2 regions of the Burkholderia pseudomultivorans genome follow, and region 2 is predicted to be linked to the other one. Evidence: riboswitches for the same ligand, from Rfam matches in the RefSeq annotation. Region 2 holds a riboswitch; the other holds the start of a gene.
What was found. Region 2 has a riboswitch for glycine ahead of gcvH (glycine cleavage system protein GcvH). Riboswitches for the same ligand answer to the same signal wherever they lie in the genome.

Region 1 (7,490 bases), 130 kb from region 2:
GCGAATCCCGCAGGCCGTCGCCGGCCCGTCCGGCGGCGCGGGCGCGCCCATCCCGAACATTCCGTTACAAATGGCGCGGAACGAAAGTCAGCGGCCGACCGGTCTGACGCGTTTCTCAAAAAGTCGATCCGACACCCAAACCGTCAGGAGAATGTGATGCAACGGTTGATTCGCGCGGCAGCATGCTGCGCCCTGGTTTCCTCGCTCGCGGCGTGTATCGTGCAGCCGCAGCAACCGGTCCGGCCGCCGCCGCCGCGGCCGAATCCGCAAGTGGTCGCGAACGAGCGGATGCAACAGATCCAGGGCCGGATCGACAACCTGCATCGCCGGATCGACGCCCGCGTCAACGGCGGCTACTACCCGCCGCCGTACGGCGCGCAGCTGCACCATCGCCTCGACGTGATCCGCCAGGAATCGAACGACATGTCGGCGCAGCACGGCGGCGGCCTGTCCGGCGACGAGCAGCGCGTGCTGAACCAGGAACTCGACACGGCCGCGCGCGCGATCGGCGAGTAAGGCCGGCGCTCGCCGGCGACGAAAAAAGCGGCGGCGCCCTGCCGCCGCTTGTCGCGAAGCGACATTCTTTTGCCCAAATTGACAAGGCCGGGCCGCTCGCGTACAGTCGCCCGCACGCGTCGGGAGAGCGTGTGACCGCGTTGTTGAACGCCGGTCGCGCCGCCGAAGGGGCACACCCGCAAACTCTCAGGCAAAAGGACCGACCGCGTCGGGGAACGCCGTCCGCGCATTGCGCGGGCCGCACTCCCCGCACTCTGGAGAGCGGCAGTAGCCCGCTGCGCCGATGCGGCGCGGGCAGGCTGCCCACCGAAGGGGCGCGCGTTCGCCGGGCTTTGCCCGCAGCGCAATCTCTCAGGTATCGAGGACAGAGGGGCATGTACAGGATCGCTCGCCGGCTCGCGGCCGCGGCGGTCGGCACATGGCCGTTCTGATCCGCGCGCAAGCGCCTTGCCTGAGGCCTCGATGACTGCACTGAAACATACCCCGCTCAACGCCGCGCACCGCGCGCTCAATGCCCGCATGGTCGACTTCGGCGGCTGGGACATGCCCGTCAACTACGGCTCGCAGATCGAAGAACACGAAGCCGTGCGCACCGACGCCGGCATGTTCGACGTGTCGCACATGTGCGTCGTCGATTTCACCGGCAGCCGCGTGCGCGCCTTCTTCGAGCACGCGATCGCGAACAACGTCGGCAAGCTCAAGACGCCCGGCAAGGCGCTCTACTCGTGCCTGCTCAATCCGCAGGGCGGCGTCATCGACGACCTGATCGTCTATTACTTCACCGAAGACTTCTTCCGCGTCGTCGTCAATGCCGGCACCGCCGACAAGGACATCGCGTGGTTCAACCAGCTCAACGAACAGGGCGGCTACGGCGTGACGATCGCGCCGCGCCGCGATTTCGCGATCGTCGCCGTGCAGGGCCCGAACGCCCGTGAAAAGACCTGGACGACGATTCCGGCCGCGCGCGCCGCGACGAGCGAGCTGAAGCCGTTCAACGCCGCGCAGGTCGCCGGCACGCCGTTCGGCGACCTCACCGTCGCGCGCACCGGCTACACGGGCGAGGACGGCTTCGAGATCATCGTCCCGGCCGTACACGTCGAGGCGCTGTGGAACGCGCTGCAGCAAAACGGCGTGCGCCCGTGCGGGCTCGGCGCGCGCGACACGCTGCGCCTCGAGGCCGGCATGAACCTGTACGGCCAGGACATGGACGACACCGTCTCGCCGCTCGACGCGGGCCTCGCGTGGACGGTCGACCTGTCGGCGCCGCGCGACTTCGTCGGCCGCGCCGCGCTCGAGCGCGACGGCTCGCGCGCCGCGTTCGTCGGCCTGATCCTGCAGAAGGAAAACGGCAAGGCGGGCGGCGTGCTGCGCGCGCACCAGAAGGTCGTCACGCCGCACGGCGAAGGCGAGATCACGAGCGGCACGTTCTCGCCGTCGATGCAGGAATCGATCGCGTTTGCGCGCGTGCCGGCGGCCGTCCAGGTCGGCGACACGGTCCATGTGCAGATTCGTGACAAGCAACTTCCCGCGCGCGTGGTAAAACTGCCGTTCGTGCGCAACGGCAAGGTCCTCGCTGCGTAACGACCGGGAGGCCGCCTCCCGGCAAGCCGGGAGATGGCGCCCGGCGAACCTTACATCCGGCGCGTCCGCGCGGCGCGCCAGCAGAACGAATCACACACTTTTATCCAGGAGCATCCGATGAGCAACGTCCCGGCCGATCTGAAGTACACCGACGAACACGAGTGGATCCGCACCGAAGCAGACGGCACGCTGACGGTCGGCATCACCGATCACGCGCAGAGCACGCTCGGCGACATCGTCTTCCTCGAACTGCCGGAAGTCGGCAAGCAGGTGACGGCGGGCGACGCGGTCGGCGTCGTCGAGTCGGTGAAGGCGGCATCCGACATCTACTCGCCGGTGTCCGGCGAAGTCGTCGCGATCAACGAAGCCATCGTCGACACGCCCGACGCAGTCAACAGCGACGCCTACGCGAGCTGGCTGTTCAAGATCAAGCTCGCGGACGGCGCATCGACCGACAAGCTGATCGACGCCGCAGCCTACGGCAAGCTGATCGACTGACTTTATTCCCCGAACTGCGCGGAGCCGGCCGTCCGGTCCCGCGCGCGACCGGCGCTGGCGCCAGCGCCGGTCGACCGCACAGCATGGGGCCCGAACGCGCCGACGCGCGCCCTCGGGTCGACATAGGAACGCCATGAAGCTCGAACACCCGGACCGCCTGATGAACCGCACGCCCCTCTCGCTCGCCGCGCTCGAAACGCACGACGCGTTCGCCGAACGCCACATCGGCCCCGACGCCGCCAGCCAGCAGGCCATGCTCGACACGCTCGGCTTCGCGTCGCGCGCCGCGCTGATCGACGCCGTGATCCCGGCCTCGATCCGCCGCGCCGAAACGCTGCCGCTCGGCCCGTTCGCGCAGCCGAAGAGCGAGGCCGAAGCGCTCGCCGCACTGCGCGCGCTCGCGGACAAGAACCAGGTGTTCCGCTCCTATATCGGCCAGGGCTATTACGACACGCATACGCCGGCCGTGATCCTGCGCAACGTGCTCGAAAACCCGGCGTGGTACACGGCCTATACGCCGTACCAGCCCGAAATTTCCCAGGGTCGCCTCGAGGCGCTCCTGAACTTCCAGCAAATGGTGACCGACCTCACGGGCCTCGCGATCTCGAACGCGTCGCTGCTCGACGAGGCGACCGCCGCGGCCGAGGCGATGACGCTGCTGCAGCGCGCCGGCAAGCCGAAGTCGAACGTGTTCTACGTCGCCGACGACGTGCTGCCGCAAACGCTCGAAGTGATCCGCACGCGCGCGCTGCCGGTCGGCATCGAGGTCAAGACCGGCCCGGCCGCCGATGCCGCGCAGTCGAACGCGTTCGGCGTGCTGCTGCAATACCCGGGCGTGAACGGCGACGTGCGCGACTACCGCGCACTGACCGAAGCGATCCACGCGGCCGGCGGCCATGTCGTCGTCGCGGCCGACCTGCTCGCGCTGACCCTGCTGACGCCGCCCGGCGAATGGGGCGCGGACGTCGCGGTCGGCAACACGCAGCGCTTCGGCGTGCCGATGGGCTTCGGCGGCCCGCACGCCGCCTACATGGCCGTGCGCGACGAGTTCAAGCGCCAGATGCCGGGCCGCCTCGTCGGCGTGACCGTCGACGCGCAGGGCAAGCCCGCGCTGCGCCTCGCGCTGCAGACGCGCGAGCAGCACATCCGCCGCGAGAAGGCGACGTCGAACGTCTGCACCGCGCAGGCGCTGCTCGCGATCATGGCAAGCATGTACGCGGTCTACCACGGCCCGCACGGCCTGAAGACGATCGCGCTGCGCGTGAACCGCGTCGCGGCGCTGGTCGCCGCCGGCGTGAAGCAGCTCGGCTTCCCGATCGTCAACGACACCTTCTTCGACACGCTGACGATCGACACCGGCGCGCGCACCGCGCAGGTCCATCAGTTCGCCGCCGCGCAGCGCATCAACCTGCGCCGCGTCAGCGACACGCAGGTCGGCGTGTCGGTCGACGAAACGACGACGCGCGACGATCTCGCCGCGCTGCTCGCGGTCTTCGCGCAGGCGGCCGGCGGCACCGCGCCGTCCGTCGACGCGCTGGACGCGGGCCTCGGCGGCGACGCCGCGCTGCCGGCGGGCCTCGTGCGCACGAGCGCGTACCTGACGCACCACGTGTTCAACCGCCACCACTCCGAAACGGAAATGCTGCGCTACCTGCGCAGCCTGTCGGACAAGGATCTCGCGCTCGACCGCTCGATGATCCCGCTCGGCTCGTGCACGATGAAGCTGAATGCGACGTCGGAAATGCTGCCGGTCACGTGGCCCGAGTTCGGCCGCATTCACCCGTTCGCGCCGGCCGACCAGACCGTCGGCTACCGCGAGATGATCGACCAGCTCGAGCAGATGCTCGTCGCGGCCACCGGCTACGCGGCCGTGTCGCTGCAGCCGAACGCGGGCTCGCAGGGCGAGTACGCGGGCCTGCTGATCATCCATGCGTACCATGCGTCGCGCGGCGAAGGCCACCGCGACGTGTGCCTGATCCCGGCGTCCGCGCACGGCACCAACCCGGCGTCCGCGCACATGGCCGGCATGAAGGTCGTGGTCGTCGCGTGCGACGCGCAGGGCAACGTCGACATCGCCGACCTGAAGGCGAAGGCCGAGCAGCATTCGGCGAACCTCGCGGCGATCATGATCACCTATCCGTCGACGCACGGCGTGTTCGAGCAGAACGTGCGCGAGATCTGCGAGATCGTGCACGCGCACGGCGGCCAGGTGTACGTCGACGGCGCGAACATGAACGCGATGGTCGGCCTGACCGCGCCGGGCCAGTTCGGCGGCGACGTGTCGCACCTGAACCTGCACAAGACCTTCTGCATCCCGCACGGCGGCGGCGGCCCGGGCGTCGGCCCGGTCGCGGTCGGCGCGCATCTCGCGAAGTTCCTGCCGAACCAGCGTTCGACGGGCTACACGCGCGAGGAGCACGGCATCGGCGCAGTCTCGGCCGCGCCGTACGGCTCGGCGTCGATCCTGCCGATCTCGTGGATGTACATCGCGATGATGGGCGCGAAGAACCTGACCGCCGCGACCGAAACCGCGATCCTCAACGCGAACTACATCGCGAAGCGGCTCGCGCCGCACTATCCGGTGCTGTATTCGGGCCCGGGCGGGCTGGTTGCGCACGAATGCATTCTCGACCTGCGGCCGATCAAGGAGTCGAGCGGCATCAGCGTCGACGACGTCGCGAAGCGCCTGATGGACTACGGCTTCCACGCGCCGACGATGAGCTTCCCGGTGCCGGGCACGCTGATGGTCGAGCCGACCGAATCGGAATCGCAGGAAGAACTCGACCGCTTCATCGCCGCGATGATCGCGATCCGCGACGAAATCCGTGCGGTCGAGGAAGGCCGCGCCGATCGCGAGGACAATCCGCTGCGTCACGCGCCGCATACGGCCGCCGTCGTCACCGCGAACGAGTGGCCGCACGCGTACACGCGCGAGCAGGCCGCGTACCCGGTCGCGTCGCTCGGCACGAACAAGTACTGGCCGCCGGTCGGCCGCGCGGACAACGCCTATGGCGACCGCAACCTGTTCTGCGCCTGCGTGCCGATGTCGGACTACGCGTAACGCGCGCGGCGCCGTCCGATGGCGCACGACACCGCACGCAACCCCGCGTTGCGTGCGGTTTTTGCATTTGACGCCGATCCCGTTCACGCTCGTCCCCCAATCCGGCTAACATCACACGCGATCCAGCCAATGAAGGAGTTCCGCATGGTGCGTCCGATGTTTCCGGGCCATGTCGACAGGCCAGCGCGGCGGCGCGTGCCCGCACGCCGTTTCGTGCCGACGTTCGTCGCGTCGCTGTCGTTCGCCGCTGCCGGCTTCGGCGCGGCCGGCAGCGCGCACGCGGCGATGAATTTCTGTGCGGCGCCCGCGCTGCAGGCCAGCGAGACGACGCAGGCCGAACCCGGCGTGCAGGCGCTGATCCGCAGCGTCGACGCGCGCCTCGGCGAGCAGCCGAAGGCGATGGCGCGCGTGCATACCGAAGGCACGCTGCCGCACCAGGGCATCTACGACCAGAGCGCCGACGCGCTGAAGGACATGGAGCTGATGCGCGACGCCGCGCTCGCGTGGCGCGTGACCAACGCGCCGCGCTACCTGCAGCTCGTCGACCGCTTCCTGTCGGCGTGGGTCGCGACCTACCAGCCGAGCTTCAATCCGATCGACGAGACGCGCTTCGAAAGCCTGATCCTCGCGTACGACATGACGGCGAGCGCGCTGCCGGTGAAGACGCGCAACGCGGCGTCCGCATTCATCGCGAAACTCGGCGCCGGCTATGTCGCGCAGATCGACGCGCAGAAGCGCCCGCTCACCGGCACCTGGCGCAACAACTGGCAGAGCCACCGGATCAAGCTGATCGCGCTGTCGGCGTTCACGCTCGGCGACCGCAAGATGATGAACGCCGCGCAGCGGCTGTTCGTCGAGCATCTGGCCGACAACATCGGCCCGGACGGCACGACCTGGGACTTCGAGGAACGCGACGCGCTGCACTATGCCGTCTACGATCTGCAGCCGCTCGTGACGGCCGCGCTCGCCGCGCGCCGCTTCAACCGCAACTGGCTGCGCGAGCGCGGTGCGAACGGCGCGACGCTCGCGGCCGCGCTCGACTGGCTGGTGCCGTACGCGCGCGGCGAGAAGACGCACGAGGAATTCGTGCACTCGCCGGTGCCGTTCGACGCCCAGCGCCGCGAGGCCGGGCTGCCGGGCTACACGGGACAGTGGGACCCGAAAAACGCCACCGAACTCTTTCATCTGGCCGCGCGGCTCGACGGGCGCTACGCCCGCGTCGCGCAGCAGCTTTCCCCAACGCCGCCCGCATGGCTCGCCGCGTGCCTGCCATTGCAGGCGCGCTAGCACTACTCTTACAGCAAGGCAGGAATCCAAATGGCAGTCAGCGTGTTTGACCTCTTCAAGATCGGCATCGGCCCGTCCAGCTCGCATACGGTCGGACCGATGCGCGCGGCGCTGATGTTCGTCCAGGGCCTCGAGCGCGACGGGCTGCTCGACGCGACCGCGCAGGTGAAGGTCGAGCTGTACGGCTCGCTCGGCGCGACCGGCAAGGGTCACGGCACCGACCGCGGCGTGATGCTCGGCCTGCTCGGCGACGCGCCCGACACCGTCGATCCGGACACCATCGATGCGCGACTCGAAGCCGTGCGTACCTCGAAGCAGCTCGCGCTGCTCGGCACGCACCCGGTGCCGTTCGTGCTGAAGGACAACATCGCGTTCTACCGGCAGGCGCTGCCCGAGCATCCGAACGGCATGAAGCTGCGCGCGAGCGACGCGAACGGCGCGGTGCTGGTCGAACGCACGTACCTGTCGGTCGGCGGCGGCTTCGTCGTGACGGCCGGCGCGCCGAACACGAAGGTGCTGAGCGCGGCCGAGCAGATGACGCACCCGT
Region 2 (7,490 bases):
CCGCCCTGTTCGTTCGTGAACAGCGCGTAACGCTGCATGCCGACCGGAAGATCGATCATGTCGATCGGCACCAGCGTCTCGAGCGCGGCGGCGGCATCCGTTCCCGTCAGCATCGCCTGGCCCATGTGCGAGACGTCGAACAGGCCCGCGCGGCTGCGCGTGTGGAGATGCTCTTTCAGGATGCCGAGCGGATACTGCACGGGCATCTCGTAACCGGCGAACGGCACCATCTTCGCGCCGAGTTCGAGATGCAGGCCGTGGAGTGCGGTGCGGGAAAGCGGGTTGCTCATCGTGATTCAAGGTAATGAGGAGATCGAATATTTTCACGCCGGTGTTGCATCGGCAATGGACGATGGGGCCGCTCGCGAAGGCGTCGACGTCGCCCCGCGAGTGGTGGCGTGATGATCGCGTTATTTGCCGTATACGGGGAGCGCGCCGCACAGTTCCGCAACGTGCCGCCTGACGCGCTCGACGACGGCTGGATTCTCGATGTCGGCGAGAATGTCGCAGATCCAGCCGGCCACCGTACGCACCTCGGTTTCCTTGAAGCCGCGACTCGTGATCGCCGGCGTGCCGATACGGATCCCGCTGGTGACGAACGGGCTTTGCGGATCGTTCGGTACCGCATTCTTGTTCACGGTGATGTGCGCGCTGCCGAGTGCCGCATCGGCAGCCTTGCCGGTCAGCCCCTGACGGATCAGGCTGACGAGGAACAAGTGGTTGTCCGTGCCGCCGGAGATGATGTCGTAGCCGCGCTCGACGAACACCGCGGCCATCGCCCGTGCATTGGTCACGACCTGCTGCTGATAGACCCTGAATTCGGGCGATAGCGCTTCCCGGAACGCGACGGCCTTCGCGGCGATCACATGCATCAGCGGGCCGCCCTGGATGCCGGGGAAAACGATCGCGTTGAGCTTCTTCTCGATATCGGGGGTGGTGCGCGCGAGGATCAGGCCGCCGCGCGGGCCGCGCAGCGTCTTGTGCGTTGTCGTGGTCACCACGTCGGCGTGAGGCAGTGGATTCGGATACAGCCCGGCCGCGACGAGGCCCGCCACGTGCGCCATGTCGACGAACAGGTATGCGCCCACCGCGTCGGCGATCCGGCGGAAGCGGGCCCAGTCCACCACGCGCGAATATGCGGAGAAGCCGGCCGTGATCAGTTTCGGCTTGTGCTCCCGGGCCAGCGCCTCGACCTGGTCGTAGTCGATCTCGCCGGTTTCGACGTTCAGGCCGTATTGCACGGCGCGGTACAGCTTGCCCGAGAAATTCACATGCGCGCCGTGCGTCAGGTGGCCGCCGTGCGCGAGGCTCATGCCGAGGATCGTGTCGTGCGGCTCGAGCAGTGCCATATAGACTGCCGCGTTGGCCTGGCTGCCGGAATGCGGCTGCACGTTCGCGTAGTCCGCGCCGAACAGCGTCTTCGCGCGGTCGATCGCCAGTTGCTCCGCGACGTCCACGAATTCACAGCCGCCGTAATACCGCTTGCCCGGATAACCTTCCGCATACTTGTTGGTCAGCACCGAGCCCTGTGCCTGCATCACGCGCGGGCTCGTGTAGTTTTCCGACGCGATGAGCTCGATATGGTCTTCCTGGCGAATGCGCTCGCGCTCCATCGCAGCCCACAGTTCATCGTCGTAGCCTTCGATCTGCATGTCTTTACCGAACATTCTTCTTTCTCCTGGTGTCGGGTCCGCGCGGTGGCGCACTGCCCGGTCGGGCCGTGCGGCATGCGCGTCTCGTTCGCTGCTGTAGGGTTGAGTGTGCGTGCGGCCGATGCGGCCCGTCCTATGACCGATACGCGTCGAGCGGCGGGCACGAGCACACTAGGTTGCGGTCGCCGTACACGTTGTCGACGCGCGAGACCGGCGGCCAGTACTTGCCGGCCGCCATCGCCGCGGCGCCATGCGGATAGACGGCCTGCTCGCGCGAATACGCGTGCCGCCATTCGCCGACGAGTTCGGCTGCCGTATGCGGTGCATGCTTCAGCGGATTGTCGTCGGCGTCCAGCGTGCCCGCTTCCACGGCCGCGATTTCGGCACGGATCGCGATCATCGCGTCGATGAAGCGGTCCAGTTCGGCCTTCGATTCCGATTCGGTCGGCTCGATCATCAACGTGCCGGCGACCGGGAAACTCATCGTCGGCGCATGGAATCCGAAGTCGATCAGACGCTTCGCGACGTCGTCGACGCCGATGCCGCTGCGGTCCTTCAGCGGCCGCAGGTCGATGATGCATTCGTGCGCGACGCGGCCGTTCGGTCCCGTATACAGAATCGGATAGTGCGGCGCGAGGCGGCGGGCGACATAGTTGGCGTTGAGAATCGCCGTTTCGGTGGCCCGCTTGAGCCCGGCGGCGCCCATCAGCGTGATGTAGGTCCATGTGATCGGCAGGATGCTCGCGCTGCCGAGCGGGGCCGCGGACACCGCGCCGATGCCGGGCACCCGGCCTTCCCGGTGACCGGGCAGGAACGGCGCGAGATGGGACTTCACGCCGATCGGGCCGACGCCGGGCCCGCCGCCGCCGTGCGGGATGCAGAAGGTCTTGTGCAGGTTCAGGTGCGATACGTCGCCGCCGAACGCGCCGGGTTGCGCGAGGCCGACCAGCGCATTCATGTTCGCGCCGTCAATATAGACCTGCCCGCCGTGCGCGTGGACGATGTCGCACGCGTCGCGCACGCGCGCCTCGAACACGCCGTGGGTCGACGGGTAGGTGATCATGATCGCGGCCAGCCTGCCGCTGTACTGGACGGCCTTCGCGGAGAGGTCGTCGATGTCGACGTTGCCGGCATCGTCGCATTTGACGACCACGATCTGCATGCCGACCATCTGCGCCGAAGCCGGGTTGGTGCCGTGTGCCGACGATGGAATCAGGCACACGTCGCGCTGCGCTTCGCCGCGACTCGCGTGATACGCGCGGATCGCCAGCAGGCCCGCGTATTCGCCCTGCGAGCCTGCATTCGGCTGCAGCGACACCGCGTCGTATCCGGTGATCGCACCCAGCATCGCTTCGAGCTCCTGCGCGAGCGCGCGATATCCGCCGGTCTGTTCGGCCGGGGCGAACGGGTGCAGCTTCGCGAACGCCGGCCATGTGATCGGCATCATTTCGACGGTCGCGTTCAGTTTCATCGTGCAACTGCCGAGCGGAATCATCGTGCGGTCGAGTGCGAGATCGCGGTCGGCGAGCCGGCGCAGGTAGCGCAGCATCTGCGTTTCCGAATGATGGCTGTTGAATGCCGGATGCGTGAGAAAGGCACTGCGGCGCAGCAGCGGCGCGGGCAGCGCATCGACGGCGGCCGCTTCGACGGTTGCAAAGTCCGGCACCGGCCGGCCGTCGGTGAAGATCGACCAGAGCATCGTCACATCGTCGGGCGTGGTCGTCTCGTCGAGCGCGATGCCGACGCGCCGGTCGTCGATCGCGCGCAGGTTCGCGCGGCGCGCGCGTGCAGCCGCATGCACGGCTTCGGTGTGGCTGCCGGTATTCACCGTGATGGTATCGAAGCAGTACTCGGTCGGCACCGCATGGCCGAGCTGACGCAACCCCGCGGCCAGCGTCGCGGTCAGGCGATGGACGCGCCGTGCGATCGTGGCAAGTCCGCGTGGGCCATGGTAGGCCGCGTAGAAGCCGGCGATATTGGCGAGCAGCACCTGCGCGGTGCAGATGTTGCTGGTGGCCTTTTCGCGCCGGATATGCTGCTCGCGCGTCTGCATCGCGAGGCGCAATGCCGGGCGGCCGTGCGCGTCGACCGACATGCCGACCAGCCGTCCCGGCATCGTGCGCCTGAACGCGTCGCGCGTCGCGAAATAGCCGGCGTGCGGGCCACCAAACCCGAGCGGTACGCCGAAACGCTGCGTGGTGCCGACCGCCACGTCGGCGCCGAATTCGCCCGGCGGCGCGAGCAGCGTCAGCGCGAGCAAATCGGCGGCGACCACGGCCAGCGCGCCGTGCGCATGGAGTGTCTCGACCACGCTGCGGTAGTCGTGGATGTCGCCGAAGGTGCCCGGATATTGCAGCAGCGCGGCGAAACAGCCGGGACCGGCCAGGTCGCGGCGCGGATCGCCGACGACAACCTCGATACCGACCGGTTCCGCGCGTGTGCGGACGATCTCGATCGTCTGCGGGTGGCAGTCGCGCGCGACGAAGAACACGCGGCTGTCAGACTTTGCGACGCGCTGGCAGAACGTCATTGCTTCGGCAGCGGCCGTGCCTTCGTCGAGCATTGACCCGTTGGCGATGTCGAGGCCGGTCAGGTCGGCGATCATCGTCTGGAAGTTGAGCAGCGCTTCCAGGCGGCCTTGCGAGATTTCCGGCTGGTACGGCGTATACGCGGTGTACCACGCCGGATTTTCCAGCACGTTGCGCTGGATGACCGGTGGGGTATGTGTGTCGTGGTAGCCCATCCCGATGAAGGACCGGAACACCTGGTTGCGGCCGGCCAGCGCGCCGAGCCTGTCCAGTGCGTCGGCTTCGGTGCAGCCGGGCGGCAGCGCGAGCGGGGCACGGCTGCGGATTGCCTCCGGCACCACCTGCTGCATCAGGTCGTCGATGCCGTCCACGCCGAGCTCGGCGAGCATCGCAGCCTGTTCGCCCGCGTCGGGGCCGATATGGCGGCGCACGAACAACTCGCGCTGCGCGAGAGAATCGAAAGCGCTCATGGCTGTCTCCGTCATTCGCCGATGTACGTGCGATACGCGGCTGCGTCCATCAGGCCGGCCAGTTGTTCCGGACGATCGATGCGCATCCGGAAGAACCAGCCGTCGCTTTCCGCCGCTTCGTTGACGAGGCTCGGGGTGTCGCCGAGCACGGCATTCGCCGCCAGCACGGTGCCGGACACGGGCATCCTGACTTCGCCGGCGGCCTTGACCGATTCGACGGTGGCGGCTTCGTCATGCTGTGCAAATGCGTCGCCTTCGTTCGGCAGCGCGACGTAGACCAGATCGCCCAGTTGCGACTGCGCATGATCGGTGATGCCGACCGTTGCGCTGCCGTCGGCTTCCAGACGCAGCCATTCGTGGGATTCGGTGTACCTGACCTCGCTCATGTGCTCTCTTCCTGACAGGGTTGCGTTAAGTGGAACGGCAACGCAAGCCGGAAGGGCGACGGCGGGAGGATGGGCGAGCGGCGGCATCCGGACCAGACCGGGGCATTCCAGGCTGCGTGCCTGATGCCCCCTCTGTCCGTTTGCCTGAGAGATTCGCGACCCGGCGGGTCGCTTTTCCTTCGGCGAGGCATGGTCGGCGACCAGAGGCCTACTCTCCAGAGCGCTAGTCGATGCGTCAGTCCTTTTGCCTGAGAGTTTCTGGGGCGATTCCCCTTCGGCGCCGCCGGACGGCGGTCTCTCCTGACACATCCCGATAGCTGGCGACAATCTAGTCGCCCGCGTCCGGTGCTGTCAACACCGGGTTTGCACCCCGGGCACGCGGGCGGCGCCCGACGACGTGCCGCCACGCCGATGAAATGCGTGGCGCGACAAGGCTGTGCCGCGATCACGGCGAGCCGATACTTCGGCGGAGCCCGAAGCGAATATCCGATATCGACTATCTGTCCGCGGACGCGGCGCGGCGATCCACATGCGCCATCAGATCGTCGACGAACGCGCGCAGCACGGTCGGCTGCGCGGCGCCGCGCCGTGTGATCGACGAGAACGGCCAGGTCGAGGTCAGCCGTTCCGCCGCGAGCTGACGCATCTGGCCGGCGTCGACCCATTGCTTCGCGTAGTGCCTGGGCAGAAAGCCGATATAGGCGCCGGTCAGAATCAGGATCGCCTGCGCTTCGACGTTGTCCACCGTCGCGGCGGCATTGCCGCTCTCGAGCAACTGCAGGTCGCGCTGTTGCAGGAATGCGCGGGCGACGACCTGGCTCTGCCGGATTCGCTCGATCAGCGCATCGCCGCTGGCGTCGTTCGAGAACAGCGGGTGATAGCGGCTGCAGTAGAGCCCGTCAGGCTCGTCGTACAGCGGCGTGTAGCACAGGCCGGCGACGGTCAGCGGAAAGTGGCCGATCGCGATGTGCAGCCGCCCGTCGAGCACGCGCGCCTCGAGCTCGGCGGGCGTGCCGATGTAGATGTCGAGCTGCACGTCGTGGCCGCGCGATACGAACCGGCGCAGCGCGCGCGGCAGCACGCTGTCGGTGTCGGTGACCGTGTTGTCGATGATGCCGAGATGGAGCTTGCCCGAGATGCGCTGCTTGAGCGCATGGGTGTCCATGCAGAACGCCTCGACCGCGAGCGACAGGCGCTGCGCCGATTCATACGTTGCGACGCCGTGTTCCGTCAGACGAAAGCCGCTGCGCCCACGTTCGCACAGCTTGACGCCCAGGCGCGTCTCGAGGCTCGTCATCTGTTCGCTGATGGTCGACTGGCTCACGTTCAGCGCCGCCTGAGCGGCGGAGAAGCCGCCGCATTTCACGATGGTCATGAAAATCCTGAGCAGTTTCAGGTCGACGTCCTGCAGTTGCTTCATGTCTCGCTCCACGCGGCGTATTGCATCGGAAAGTCCGATATGAACATCTGATGCTTGCTATTTTTCCGGTGCAAATTCTTGCCCATAGTGGCTGCAAAGGCAAGCGCACGGGCCACCGTGCGGATGACAACAGATCCATACGAATGGAGACGGAGACAATGCAGAGCAACAGCTATGAGAAAGGCAGGTTGAACCTGCCGTTCGTCGGTCACTGCACCTTTGCGAAGGCGCCGGTGTGTCTCGACTGGGAGCATATCGACGCGGACGTCGCGATCCTCGGCGCACCGAACGACATGGGCACCCAGTGGCGTTCCGGTGCGCGTTTCGGCCCGCGCGGCATTCGCGAGGCGTCGACGCTGTTCTCGTTCGGGCATGCGGGCGCGTACGACCACGAGGACGACGCGCTGTACCTGACCGAAGACCAGGTCCGGATGGTCGATGTCGGCGATGCGGACATCGTGCATACCGACATGGCCACCAGCAATGCGAACATCGAACTGGCCGTGCGCAAGATTCTCGCCGCCGGCGCGATGCCTGTCGTGCTCGGCGGCGATCACTCGGTGCACGCGCCGGTAATCAAGGCGTTCGAAGGGCGCGGGCCGATCCATATCGTGCATTTCGATGCGCACCTCGATTTCGTCGACGAACGCCACGGCGTGCGGTACGGCCACGGCAATCCGCTGCGCCGCGCGTCGGAAATGGACCATATCGCGGGGATGACGCAACTCGGCATCCGCAACGTGTCGTCGTCGAACCGCAGCGACTACGACGCGGCGCGCGCCGCGGGCTCCAACATCCTGTCGGTACGCGATGTCCGGCGCCTCGGCACCGAAGGGGTGCTCGAACAGATTCCACAGCGCGGCGCGTACTACATCACGATCGACATCGACGGCTTCGACCCGTCGATCGCGCCGGGAACGGGTACGCCGAGCCATGGCGGCTTCCAGTACTACGAAGTACTCGAGATCATCCAGGCGCTCGCGAAGCGCAGCCGCGGCAACATCATCGGCATGGACCTGGTGGAGGTGGCGCCG

Region 1: linked by a shared signal. The riboswitch ahead of gcvT (glycine cleavage system aminomethyltransferase GcvT) and the one ahead of gcvH (glycine cleavage system protein GcvH) in region 2 are both predicted to bind glycine.

The regions. Positions count from the first base shown of each region.
Region 1 is NZ_CP013378.1:164,674-172,163, reverse strand. Features, by position in the region: gene WS57_RS13730 (hypothetical protein) at 157-516, shown strand; glycine riboswitch at 627-729, shown strand; glycine riboswitch at 761-894, shown strand; gene gcvT (glycine cleavage system aminomethyltransferase GcvT) at 979-2,097, shown strand; gene gcvH (glycine cleavage system protein GcvH) at 2,215-2,595, shown strand; gene gcvP (aminomethyl-transferring glycine dehydrogenase) at 2,729-5,656, shown strand; gene WS57_RS13710 (alginate lyase family protein) at 5,801-6,943, shown strand; gene WS57_RS13705 (L-serine ammonia-lyase) at 6,974-7,490, shown strand, end outside.
Region 2 is NZ_CP013378.1:294,165-301,654, forward strand. Features, by position in the region: gene gcvT (glycine cleavage system aminomethyltransferase GcvT) at 1-290, opposite strand, end outside; gene glyA (serine hydroxymethyltransferase) at 411-1,667, opposite strand; gene gcvP (aminomethyl-transferring glycine dehydrogenase) at 1,786-4,665, opposite strand; gene gcvH (glycine cleavage system protein GcvH) at 4,662-5,036, opposite strand; glycine riboswitch at 5,263-5,349, opposite strand; gene WS57_RS14310 (LysR family transcriptional regulator) at 5,533-6,456, opposite strand; gene speB (agmatinase) at 6,615-7,490, shown strand, end outside.